DNA from 3 places in the Mesorhizobium sp. M1227 genome. Region 3 is predicted to be linked to each of the others. Evidence: predicted binding sites of a transcription regulator. Region 3 holds the regulator's gene; each other region holds the start of a gene.
What was found. The regulator PhoB, encoded in region 3, activates phosphate uptake and scavenging genes when phosphate is short. The targets are predictions, from matches to a motif close to TGTCATNNANCTGTCAT.
Positions count from the first base shown of each region.

Region 1 (3,275 bases), 100 kb from region 3:
TGTCCCTGCCTTCGGTTTTGGCGCGATGGAGTGCCGTGTCGGCATGGCTGATCAGGCCGGCCTGGTCTTCGGCATCCAGCGGAAAGAAGGCGATGCCGATGCTGGCCGAGACGAGGCCGGAGCCGACCGAAACCCTGTTTTCCTCCCGGATCGCCGCCAGCAAGTCCTCGGCTATCCGGCCTGCGGCCAGGGGGTCGGGGAGGTTCGGAGCTATGATGGCAAATTCATCGCCGCCGAGACGCGCGAGCATCTGTCCGTGGCGCGGGATGCCGGAAATGCAGTGCGCCAGCTTCTGCAGCATAGCATCGCCGGCCCCGTGGCCATAGAGGTCGTTGACTTGCTTGAACCGGTCGAGGTCAAGCAGCAGGAGCGCCAGATGTCCATCCTTGCCGCCACGATCCATCGAGGCGAATTCTGCTTCCAGCCGGGAAGAAAAGCTCCGCCGATTGGCAAGCCCGGTAAGCGGATCGAAATGCGCGAGGCGGAGGATCTCTTGTTCTGCCTTCTTGCGCTCACGGATGTCGCGAACGGCAAGCACCGTATGAGGCCTGCCGCAGTAGGTGATTTTCCTGGCGATCAGCTCGACAGGAATTCTCGCCCCGTCGCTGCCCCTTAACTTCGCTTCCTGCGCCTGTTCGCCGAAGCCGGACATATCGGCTGCGCTCTGTCCGTCGAAAAGCTCGCCGAATTGCATCGTGTTCAGGGTGGCTGTCGCTGTTCCGGTCAGCTTCGCCATACTGTCATTGGCGCTGACAATGCGGGTGCCATCGCAAACGATCAGACCTTCCACCGCCGCATTGGCGAGATCGTGCATGCGATCGGCCTCGAGCTTCTGGCGGCGAAAGCGCAGGTCGATCCACAGCGCGGCACCCGATAGCACAAGGATTATCAGGCTGGCGACCGCTGCGGCAAAGGCCTGGGAAATGGGCTCGATGGAATGTTCGGATATTTCAATCGAGGAATCCGGAATGATCGACACCGCGGCCATCGCGATGAAATGCAAGCTGCAAATCGCCAGCGTCAAAAGCGCGGCGCCGCCGAAAGTCGCGAGCGCTGACGGACGGCGCAAGACGACAAGGAGCGCCAGTGCCGCGAGGGTCACGCCGGCCAGAAGCGATATCGCGACAAGGAGCAGGTTCCATACGACCCGGCCTTCGACCTCGAAAGCTGCCATGCCGATGTAGTGCATCGTCGCGATGGCGCCGCCCAGAATGGCGCCACCGACGAGGAAATGGTCGATGCCGCGGCGCAAGGTGGCGACCCACATCCCAAGCGCGGTCATGATAACGGCGGCGGCAAGCGAAAAGGCGGATAATCCCGGATTGTATGCGTTCGGTATTCCCGGCGTAAACGCGGTCATGGCGATGAAATGCGTCGCCCATATGCCGAACCCGGTCGAGGCCGCGGCGATCATCAGCCAGACAAGCCGGTTTCGCTCGGTCGATCGGCCGACATGCTTAAGGAGATTAACCGCTGAGAAGCAAGAAATTCCACAGATGAGTGCGGCAAGCGCAACCAGTCTCGGATCGTGCTGACTTACAATACAATTATAGACCGTCAGCATCCTGGTTCACTCGGTCTGCCAAAATTAACAGGGGAGGTGTGACTGATTAGCTCTTGGAGATTTTAACGAATGGTTAACCCGTGGGCCATGAGGCGGGTCTTTTCGGGGGAAAACCGACGCCGCTGCGCCCAAAAAGACAGTGATGTGATTTCTGGCGCCCGGTTTCAGTAGCGAGTGCACTTTAGGAAGGAATGATGTTCATTGATCCGCAATAAAACCGTTGTCCGATTGTCATCAGCGCCACATATTGGCTTTGCGGAAGTGCCCCTTTCGCCAATGACAAACGGGAGATGAAACATGAAGTTCTTCGGCTTTGCGGCCGGTATCGCCGCCACCGTGACCCTGCTTTCCACCACCTCCGCCTTCGCCGTCACGCAGATCAGCTGGTGGCACGCCATGACCGGCGCCAACGCCGAGGTCGTCGCCAAGATCTCCAAGGATTTCAACGCCAGCCAGAGCGACTATGAGCTCGTTCCGGTGTTCAAGGGCACCTATCCGGAGACGCTGAATGCCGGCATCGCTGCCTTTCGTGCCGGGCAAGCGCCAGATATCCTCCAGGTGTTCGACGTCGGCACCGGCGTGATGATGGCGGCCGAGGGTGCGATAAAGCCGGTGGCCGATGTGATGACCGGCGCCGGGATGACTTTCGACAAGAGCCAGTATCTGCCCGGCATCGTCGGCTATTATTCGAAGCCGGACGGCACCATGCTATCGTTCCCCTACAACTCTTCCTCGCCGATCCTCTATTACAACAAGGACATCTTCCAGAAGGCAGGCCTCGACGTGAACAATCCGCCCAAGACGTGGAACGAGGTGTGGGAAGCTGCCAAGAAGATCAAGACGAGCGGCGCCGCCCCTTGCGGCTATACCTCGACCTGGCTGACCTGGATCCACCTGGAGAATTTCGCGGCGTGGAATGACGTGCCTTGGGCCACCCAGCAGAATGGCCTGGCCGGCGGTGATGTCGAACTCAAGATCAATGCGCCGATTTTCGTCAACCACTTCCAGGCGCTCGCTGACCTGGCCAAGGACGGCACATTCAAATATGGCGGGCGCACCTCCGAAGCCAAGCAGATATTCCTCGCCGGCGAATGCGGCATCTTCACCGAATCGTCGGGCGGCCTCGGCGATATCGTCAAGTCCGGCATGAACTATGGCATCGGCCAGCTTCCTTACGACAGTGACGCCAAGGGTGCCCCGCAGAACACGACGCCGGGCGGTGCCAGCCTGTGGGTGTTCGGCAACAAGTCGGACGAGGAATACAAGGGCGTCGCGGCCTTCTTTGCCTATCTGTCCAAGACCGATGTGCAGGAATATCTGCACCAGAAGTCGGGATATTTGCCAGTGACGCTTGCGGCATACGAGGCGACTAAGAAATCAGGCTTCTATGACAAGAACCCCGGCCGCGAGACACCCATCCTGCAGATGATCGGCAAGTCGCCGACCGACAATTCGAAGGGCGTGCGCCTGCCGAATCTGCCGCAGGTGCGTGATATCCAGAACGAGGAGCTGGAGAAGATGCTGGCCGGCCAGCAAACCGCCCAGCAGGCACTCGACAATGCGGTTGCGCGCGGCAACGCGGCGATCAAGGAAGCGCTGGAGAACTGACGGGATTATCTCAGTTAGTCGGTTGGAATATCGCCCACGCGAGCTCGCGCGGGCGATACCTGGATAGCGAGGGAAATCAGCCTGTCTCCACGCGTCGTCTTTC
Region 1 covers NZ_JAMYLZ010000009.1:134,597-137,871, forward strand. Annotated here, with positions in the region: gene NKH28_RS14540 (bifunctional diguanylate cyclase/phosphodiesterase) at 1-1,564, opposite strand, end outside; gene ugpB (sn-glycerol-3-phosphate ABC transporter substrate-binding protein UgpB) at 1,862-3,172, shown strand; gene ugpA (sn-glycerol-3-phosphate ABC transporter permease UgpA) at 3,254-3,275, shown strand, end outside.
Region 1: ugpB (sn-glycerol-3-phosphate ABC transporter substrate-binding protein UgpB) is a predicted target of PhoB. The motif match lies at 1,783-1,799, and genes of this name have one in related genera.

Region 2 (3,275 bases), on a different contig from region 3:
GGGTCGAGGCGAAGAAGGTTTCGTTCGAAGCGCCGGTGTCCTTCGGGATCTGGGTCAGCGGGATCAGGTAGCCGGAGGTCGAATCCGGGTCGGCATAGCCGAGTTTCTTCCCCTTGGCCGACTTGATGTCGGTGATGCCGGACGACTTCAGCGCCAGGCCGATCGAATAATAGCCGGTCGCGCCGTCGGTCTGCTGGGTGGTGAGGATCGGGGTCACGGCGTTCGGATCCTTGAGGTAGACGCTGGCATAGCCCGACGCGCCAAGCTCTGCGAAATCGAGCGTGCCGCCGAGCAGGCCCTGGATAACGCCGTCATAGTCGGCGGCCGGGAACAGCGAGACCTTCTCGAAGCCGAATTCGGATTTCAGGTGATCGGCGAGGCACTGAAAGTTGCGCAGCCGGTCCGCTTCGTTTTCACCGCCAAGGATGCCGATGCGGAATTCCTTGATATCCTGGGCGTGAGCGGCGCTTGCCGCGATGGCGAGCAATGAAACGGCGCCAAAAACCATCTTCCTGAACATTATCTCTCTCCTGTTGGTCCCGGCCTCGCGCCGGTAGCGTTCGAATTTTTTGACAGGTGCCTTTGACGCGGGCGGGCGATCAGGCCGTTCTCAATATCCCGGGAATGCGGGCTCGAGCGGTCCGGCGGATGCAGCGATTTTCTGTTTGATGGCGACACTGGTGGAGGTGATGGCCTCGGAGATTTCGCCGCCATTGCTGTCGGCGCCGTAGACCATGCGCACGGCCTCGCGGTTGAGGGCTTCGGGCGGGCCGTCGAAGACGACCTTGCCGGCAGCCATGCCGATGATGCGGTTGCAGTAGGTGCGGGCCGTATCCAGCGTATGCAGATTTGTGATGACGGTGATGCCCTCGCGCAAATTGATGTCCTGCAGCGAATCCATCACCACCTTGGCGTTGAGCGGATCGAGCGAGGCAATCGGCTCATCCGCCAGCAACACCTTCGGCTGCTGCATCATGGCGCGCGCAATCGCAACGCGCTGCTGCTGGCCGCCGGAAAGCGTGCCGGCCGGCTGCAGGGCGGTGCGGGCGATGTCGAGGCGCTCGAGGGCTGCAACCGCCTCGGCGCATTCACCGCGGGAGAACATGCCAAATAGGTTGGACAGCGTCGAGCGGTGGTTGAGCCGGCCGAGCAGCACATTGGTCAGCACATCGAGGCGCGGCACGAGATTGAACTGCTGGAAGATCATGGCGCAGTCGCGCTGCCATCGCCGGAGCGGCGAGCCGCGCAACCCGGAGACCTCGACGCCGTTGAACAGGATGGATCCCTGGCTGGGATCGATGAGGCGGTTGATCATGCGCAGAAGCGTTGATTTGCCGGCGCCTGAACGGCCGATGATGCCGACCATCTGGCCCTGCGGAATCGAGATGTGAACATTGCTGACGGCGGTGTTCTTGCCGAACCGGCGGGTGACGCCGCGGATTTCGAGCGTAGCTGACATGGTGCAGGCTCCAGTCCAATCGCAATTGAAGGTCTGTTAACCCTGGCTAGCGCAGCCGCATGAACCTGCGGTGTCGGAACGATGTCAGTTTTGTTACTGCCCACAGCCTGGAGCGGGGCGGGATCAACTCGGCGCGAGAAGCTCGAATGGTGAATGGTGATAAGAACGGCTTCCCTGAGTCTCGAAACCTGTCCGCTGCCCCCATTCACATTCACCGTTCACCATTCACGATCCCTTAGCCGCCATATTTCTCCAGAAACGCCTCCGCCGACAGCTCCCGAAAATCGTCGAGCGCGGCGCGCAGCCTTGCATGATCCCAGTCCCACCAGGCGAGCGCCTGGTAGCGTTCCGCGGTGCGGCGGTCGAAGCGTTCGCGGATCGGCTTGGCCGGTACGCCGGCGACGATGGTGTAGGGCGCGACGTCCTTCGACACCACCGCACCGGCACCGACCGCCGCGCCATCGCCGACGATGACGCCGGGCAGGATGGTCGAGCCGTGGCCGAGCCAGGTGTCGTGGCCGATGGTGACGCGTTTGGCGCGGCGCTTGGCGAAGAATTCGCTCTCGTGCTCGGCGTCGTCCCAATAATCCGAGGCGCGATAGGTGAAATGGTGCAGCGTCGGCCGCCAGGTCGGATGGTTGGTAGCGTTGATGCGCACGCTTGCGGCGATGTTGGCGAATTTGCCGATCGTTGCGCACCAGACGCCGCAGTCCTGCATCATGTAGGAATAGTCGCCGAGCGTGCTTTCGGAAACCCGGCAGCGCTCGGCGATCTCGGTCCAGCGGCCAAGCGTCGAGTTCTCGACTTGCGCCGTCTCGTGGATCAGCGGCGCCTCCGACAGTTTCCTGGTCATGCGGCGATTTTCCCGGCGGCGAAGGCGGTCACGTCGATGACGCGGTCGGCCACCGCCTCACGCACGTCGTGGTCATGGAAGATGCCGAGCAAAGCGACGCCCGCCGCCTTCTTGGCGGCGATTAGGGAAATCACCACGTCGCGGTTCCTGGCGTCGAGCGAAGCGGTCGGCTCGTCGAGCAGCAGGATCGGGTGCTCGGTGATGAAGCCGCGCGCGATGTTGACGCGCTGCTGTTCACCGCCGGAGAACGTCGCCGGCGGCAGCGCCCAGAGCTTCTCCGGCAGGTTGAGCTGCGCCAGCAAGGCGCGTGCCTTGCCGTGCGCGACCTCGCGCTCCTCGCCGCGCTCGACCAGCGGTTCGGCCACGACATCGAGCGCAGAGACACGCGGCACGGTGTTCAGGAACTGGCTGACATAGCCGATGGTAAGCCGGCGCACGGCAAGCACGGTGCGCGGGCTGGCCGAGGCGAGATCGATGAGCCCGCCCTCGTGCTGGACGATGATCTGGCCTTCATCGGCGGCATAATTTCCGTAGAGCATTTTCAGGATCGAGCTCTTGCCGGCGCCGGACGGGCCGCCGAGCACGGCGCATTCACCGGCCCTGATCGCGAACGAGACACCAGCGACCACCGGCAGGTTGATGCCGTCGCGCAGATGCATGGTGAAGCTCTTCGCGACATCGGAGACAACGAGCGGGGTTGCCATCAGAGGCTTCTCCAATCGTCATTCGTCTGCGGGCCGGAGTACCCCCACCCGGACGTTCGGTCCGACCTCTCCACAAGGGGGAGGTAGGGCGCCGGCGTTTTACCCTCCCCCTTGTGGGGAGGGTCGCTGCGAAGCAGCGGGGTGGGGGTAGGTGCCAGGCAAATGCGTTCCATGGTCACACCTGCAGGATCGAGGAGACAAGCAACTGGGTATAGGGCGCGCGCGGATCGTCGAGGACGCGGTCGGTGAGGCCGCTTTC
Region 2 covers NZ_JAMYLZ010000025.1:16,061-19,335, forward strand. Annotated here, with positions in the region: gene phnD (phosphonate ABC transporter substrate-binding protein) at 1-520, opposite strand, end outside; gene phnC (phosphonate ABC transporter ATP-binding protein) at 611-1,459, opposite strand; gene NKH28_RS23925 (DapH/DapD/GlmU-related protein) at 1,695-2,312, opposite strand; gene phnL (phosphonate C-P lyase system protein PhnL) at 2,309-3,016, opposite strand; gene phnK (phosphonate C-P lyase system protein PhnK) at 3,192-3,275, opposite strand, start outside.
Region 2: phnC (phosphonate ABC transporter ATP-binding protein) is a predicted target of PhoB. The motif match lies at 1,541-1,557, and genes of this name have one in related genera.

Region 3 (3,275 bases):
ACAAGCTCAACGCCAGCGGCTTGAGCCTGTCCGGCGGCCAGCAGCAGCGGCTCTGTATCGCCCGCACCGTGGCGGTGAAGCCGGAAGTCATTCTGCTCGACGAACCGGCTTCGGCGCTCGACCCGCTGTCGACGGCCAAGATCGAGGAACTGATCGACGAATTGCAAGCCGACTACACGATCGTCATCGTCACCCACAACATGCAGCAGGCGGCGCGCGTGTCGCGCCAGACGGCCTTCATGTATCTGGGTGAACTGGTCGAGTTCGACCGGACCGAGAAGATCTTCACGTCGCCCCGCGAGAAGCGCACGCAGGACTACATCACTGGCCGCTTCGGCTGAGCCGTTCCGATCATGCATATGAGGACAGGACCATGGGCGAACACACAGTCGCTTCTTTCGACGAGGATCTCGAGCAGATCAGCAAGCTGATCCGCGACATGGCCGACCTCGCCGGTTCGATGGTCGGCGGGGCGACCAAGGCCCTGTTGAATTCCGACAACGTGCTGGCGCAACGCGTCGTTTCCGACGACGCCATCATGGATGCGCGTCAACGCGAACTGGACGACCGCGCCATCACCCTGATCGCCAAACGCCAGCCGATGGCCCACGATCTTCGCCATGTGGTCGGAGCGATCCGCATGGCGGGCGACCTCGAACGCATCGGCGACCTTGCCAAGAATATCGCCAAGCGCGTGAGTGCCGTCGGCCTCAGCGCCACGCCGCGGGACCTGTCGCATTCCATCGACGCGATGGCGCAGCTGGTTCTCATCCAGGTGCAGGGTGTCATCGAGGAATATGCTGCAGGCGATGCGGCCGCGTTGGCCAAGCTTCGTGCCGCCGACGAGCGCATCGACGTTAAATACACGTCCGTGTTCCGCGAGCTGTTGACCTACATGATGGAAGATCCGCGCAACATCACCGCTTGCACGCACCTGCTGTTCTGCGCCAAGAATCTGGAGCGGATCGGCGACCATGTCACCAACATCGCCGAAAATGCGTATTATGTGCTGACCGGCGAGCAATTGCCGGTCAATCGTCCGAAGCAGGACGAAACGACAATGTCCGCACCGGTGACATGATGGGGGTGCCCAGCCGATGATCGCACCACGCATAATGGTGGTGGAGGACGAGGAGCCGTTGGGTGTGCTGCTCCGCTACAATCTCGAATCCGAAGGCTACCAGGTCGAGGTGGTGACACGCGGCGACGAAGCCGAGATCCGTTTGCAGGAGAATGTGCCCGACCTTTTGGTGCTCGACTGGATGATACCAGCGGTTTCCGGCATCGAGCTCTGTCGTCGGTTGCGGGTGCGCCCCGAAACCGAGCGGCTGCCGATCATCATGCTGACCGCGCGCGGCGAGGAGAGCGACCGGGTGCGCGGTCTTTCGACCGGCGCCGACGACTATCTGGTCAAGCCGTTTTCGACACCGGAATTCATGGCCAGGGTCAAGGCGCTGCTGCGGCGCGCCAAGCCGGAAGTGCTGTCCAGCGTGCTGAAGGTCGGCGACATCGTGCTCGATCGCGAATCGCACAGGGTCTATCGCAAGAAGAGCGAAATCAGGCTCGGGCCGACCGAATTCCGGCTGCTCGAGTTCATGATGCGGCATCCGGGCCGTGTCTTCTCGCGCAGCCAGTTACTCGATAATGTCTGGGGGGAGACAATCTACATCGACGAACGCACCGTCGACGTGCATGTCGGGCGGCTGCGCAAAGCCGTCAACAACGGCCGGATGCCGGATGTCATCCGCACCATCCGCGGCGCCGGCTATGCGATCAGGGAAGATTGACCCGCCTGGTCAGGCTACGTTCTTTCTGACGCTGGGCCTCATTTGCGCGCCCGGCGCGAAAATCTCCTGGTCGACGAAGCTTAACGCCCGCATCGCGCAGCCTTCGCGGATCAGAGGCAATTCGTTCGGCTCTGTATCGAAGGAGATCGAGCCTGAATGCTGGCCGCCGGCGGTCTGGGCGATTGCCTTCCGCAAGGCCGGCTCGATCAGATCGAAGGCGGCGGCACTGGCGCCGACCATCGCGACCGGTGCCGGATCGATCAGCGCGAACAGCGAGCCGAGACCGAAACCCAGCGCTTCGCCGGCCTTGCGGTAGGCCTCGCGTTCCGGCCCATCTTTCTCGCGCGCCCGGGCCGCCAGTGCGCGCATGTCGGCGTCGCTGACATCGGCGACCGGTTCGCTGTCTTCGCTCATCTGCCTGGCGTTGCGCCAGATGGCGTAGTTGCCGGCATACGCCTCGATGCAGCCGCGCCGCCCGCAACGGCAGAGCGCGCCGCCCGGACGATGGATCATGTGGCCAAATTCGCCGCCCGAGGAATGCGTCCCGGTGAACAGTTCGCCCTTCAGCACCAGCCCCATGCCGATGCCATGCGAAAGCAGGATGGCGATGAAGTCATCGCGATAGCGATCCGGATTGCGCCAGCGCAAAGCCACCGCCATCATGTTGCAGTCGTTCTCCACCGTTGCCGGGATGCCGAATTCGTCCTCCAGCATATCGGCAAAGGCGATGTCGGTCTGCGGCGTGATCGGCGACCACAGCATGGCGCGTGCAGGGGAGTCGGTAATGCCCTGAATCGCCAGGGCGATGCGGGCGACACTGCGGACGTCAAGATCTGGATCCTGCAGCCGGCGCCGGACGATGGCCATGCATTCACGGATCAGCTCGTCGCGCGGCATAGTCAGCGTGTCCAGCCGGCGCTGTTCCTCGGCGACCACCTGTCCCGTATAGTCGATAATGGCGGCCGAAAGGAAATTCAGCGACAACACCACGGTCAGCACCGCCGCCGCTTCCGGGTTGAGGGCGAGGCCGACTTGCGGACGACCGCGTTTCAACGAAACGGGCTCACTTGGCTTGCTCTCGGCGAGGATGCCTTCCCGTATCAGGTCGGAAGAAATCGCCGATATGGTCGAATGACTGAGGCCGGTGGTAGCTGCGATCTCAGTACGCGATGGCTGGCCGGCCCGGCGCACCGCCGAGATCACCATCGCCCGGTTGCGCCGGCGCAAATCGTCATGGCGGATTCCGACCGACATTGTTTTGCTTTCCTCCCGGTTGCCGCGGCCGCTCATGAACCGGAAGCCGTCGGTAATGTCCGACAAATAGTGTCGGATGAGGCAAATAGTGTCAGATGCAGGTGGCGCTGTCATCGTTTATTCCGACGCTCGAAAAAACTCGCAGAGTCATCAAAATCCATCAGAATCGATGTTGACAGCAGCCGGAGATCGGGCCAGTATTTTTTCGAGGCTCGAAAAAATTAGAGCTTCTAA
Region 3 covers NZ_JAMYLZ010000009.1:29,840-33,114, forward strand. Annotated here, with positions in the region: gene pstB (phosphate ABC transporter ATP-binding protein PstB) at 1-341, shown strand, start outside; gene phoU (phosphate signaling complex protein PhoU) at 374-1,081, shown strand; gene phoB (phosphate regulon transcriptional regulator PhoB) at 1,098-1,787, shown strand; gene NKH28_RS13955 (ROK family protein) at 1,797-3,041, opposite strand.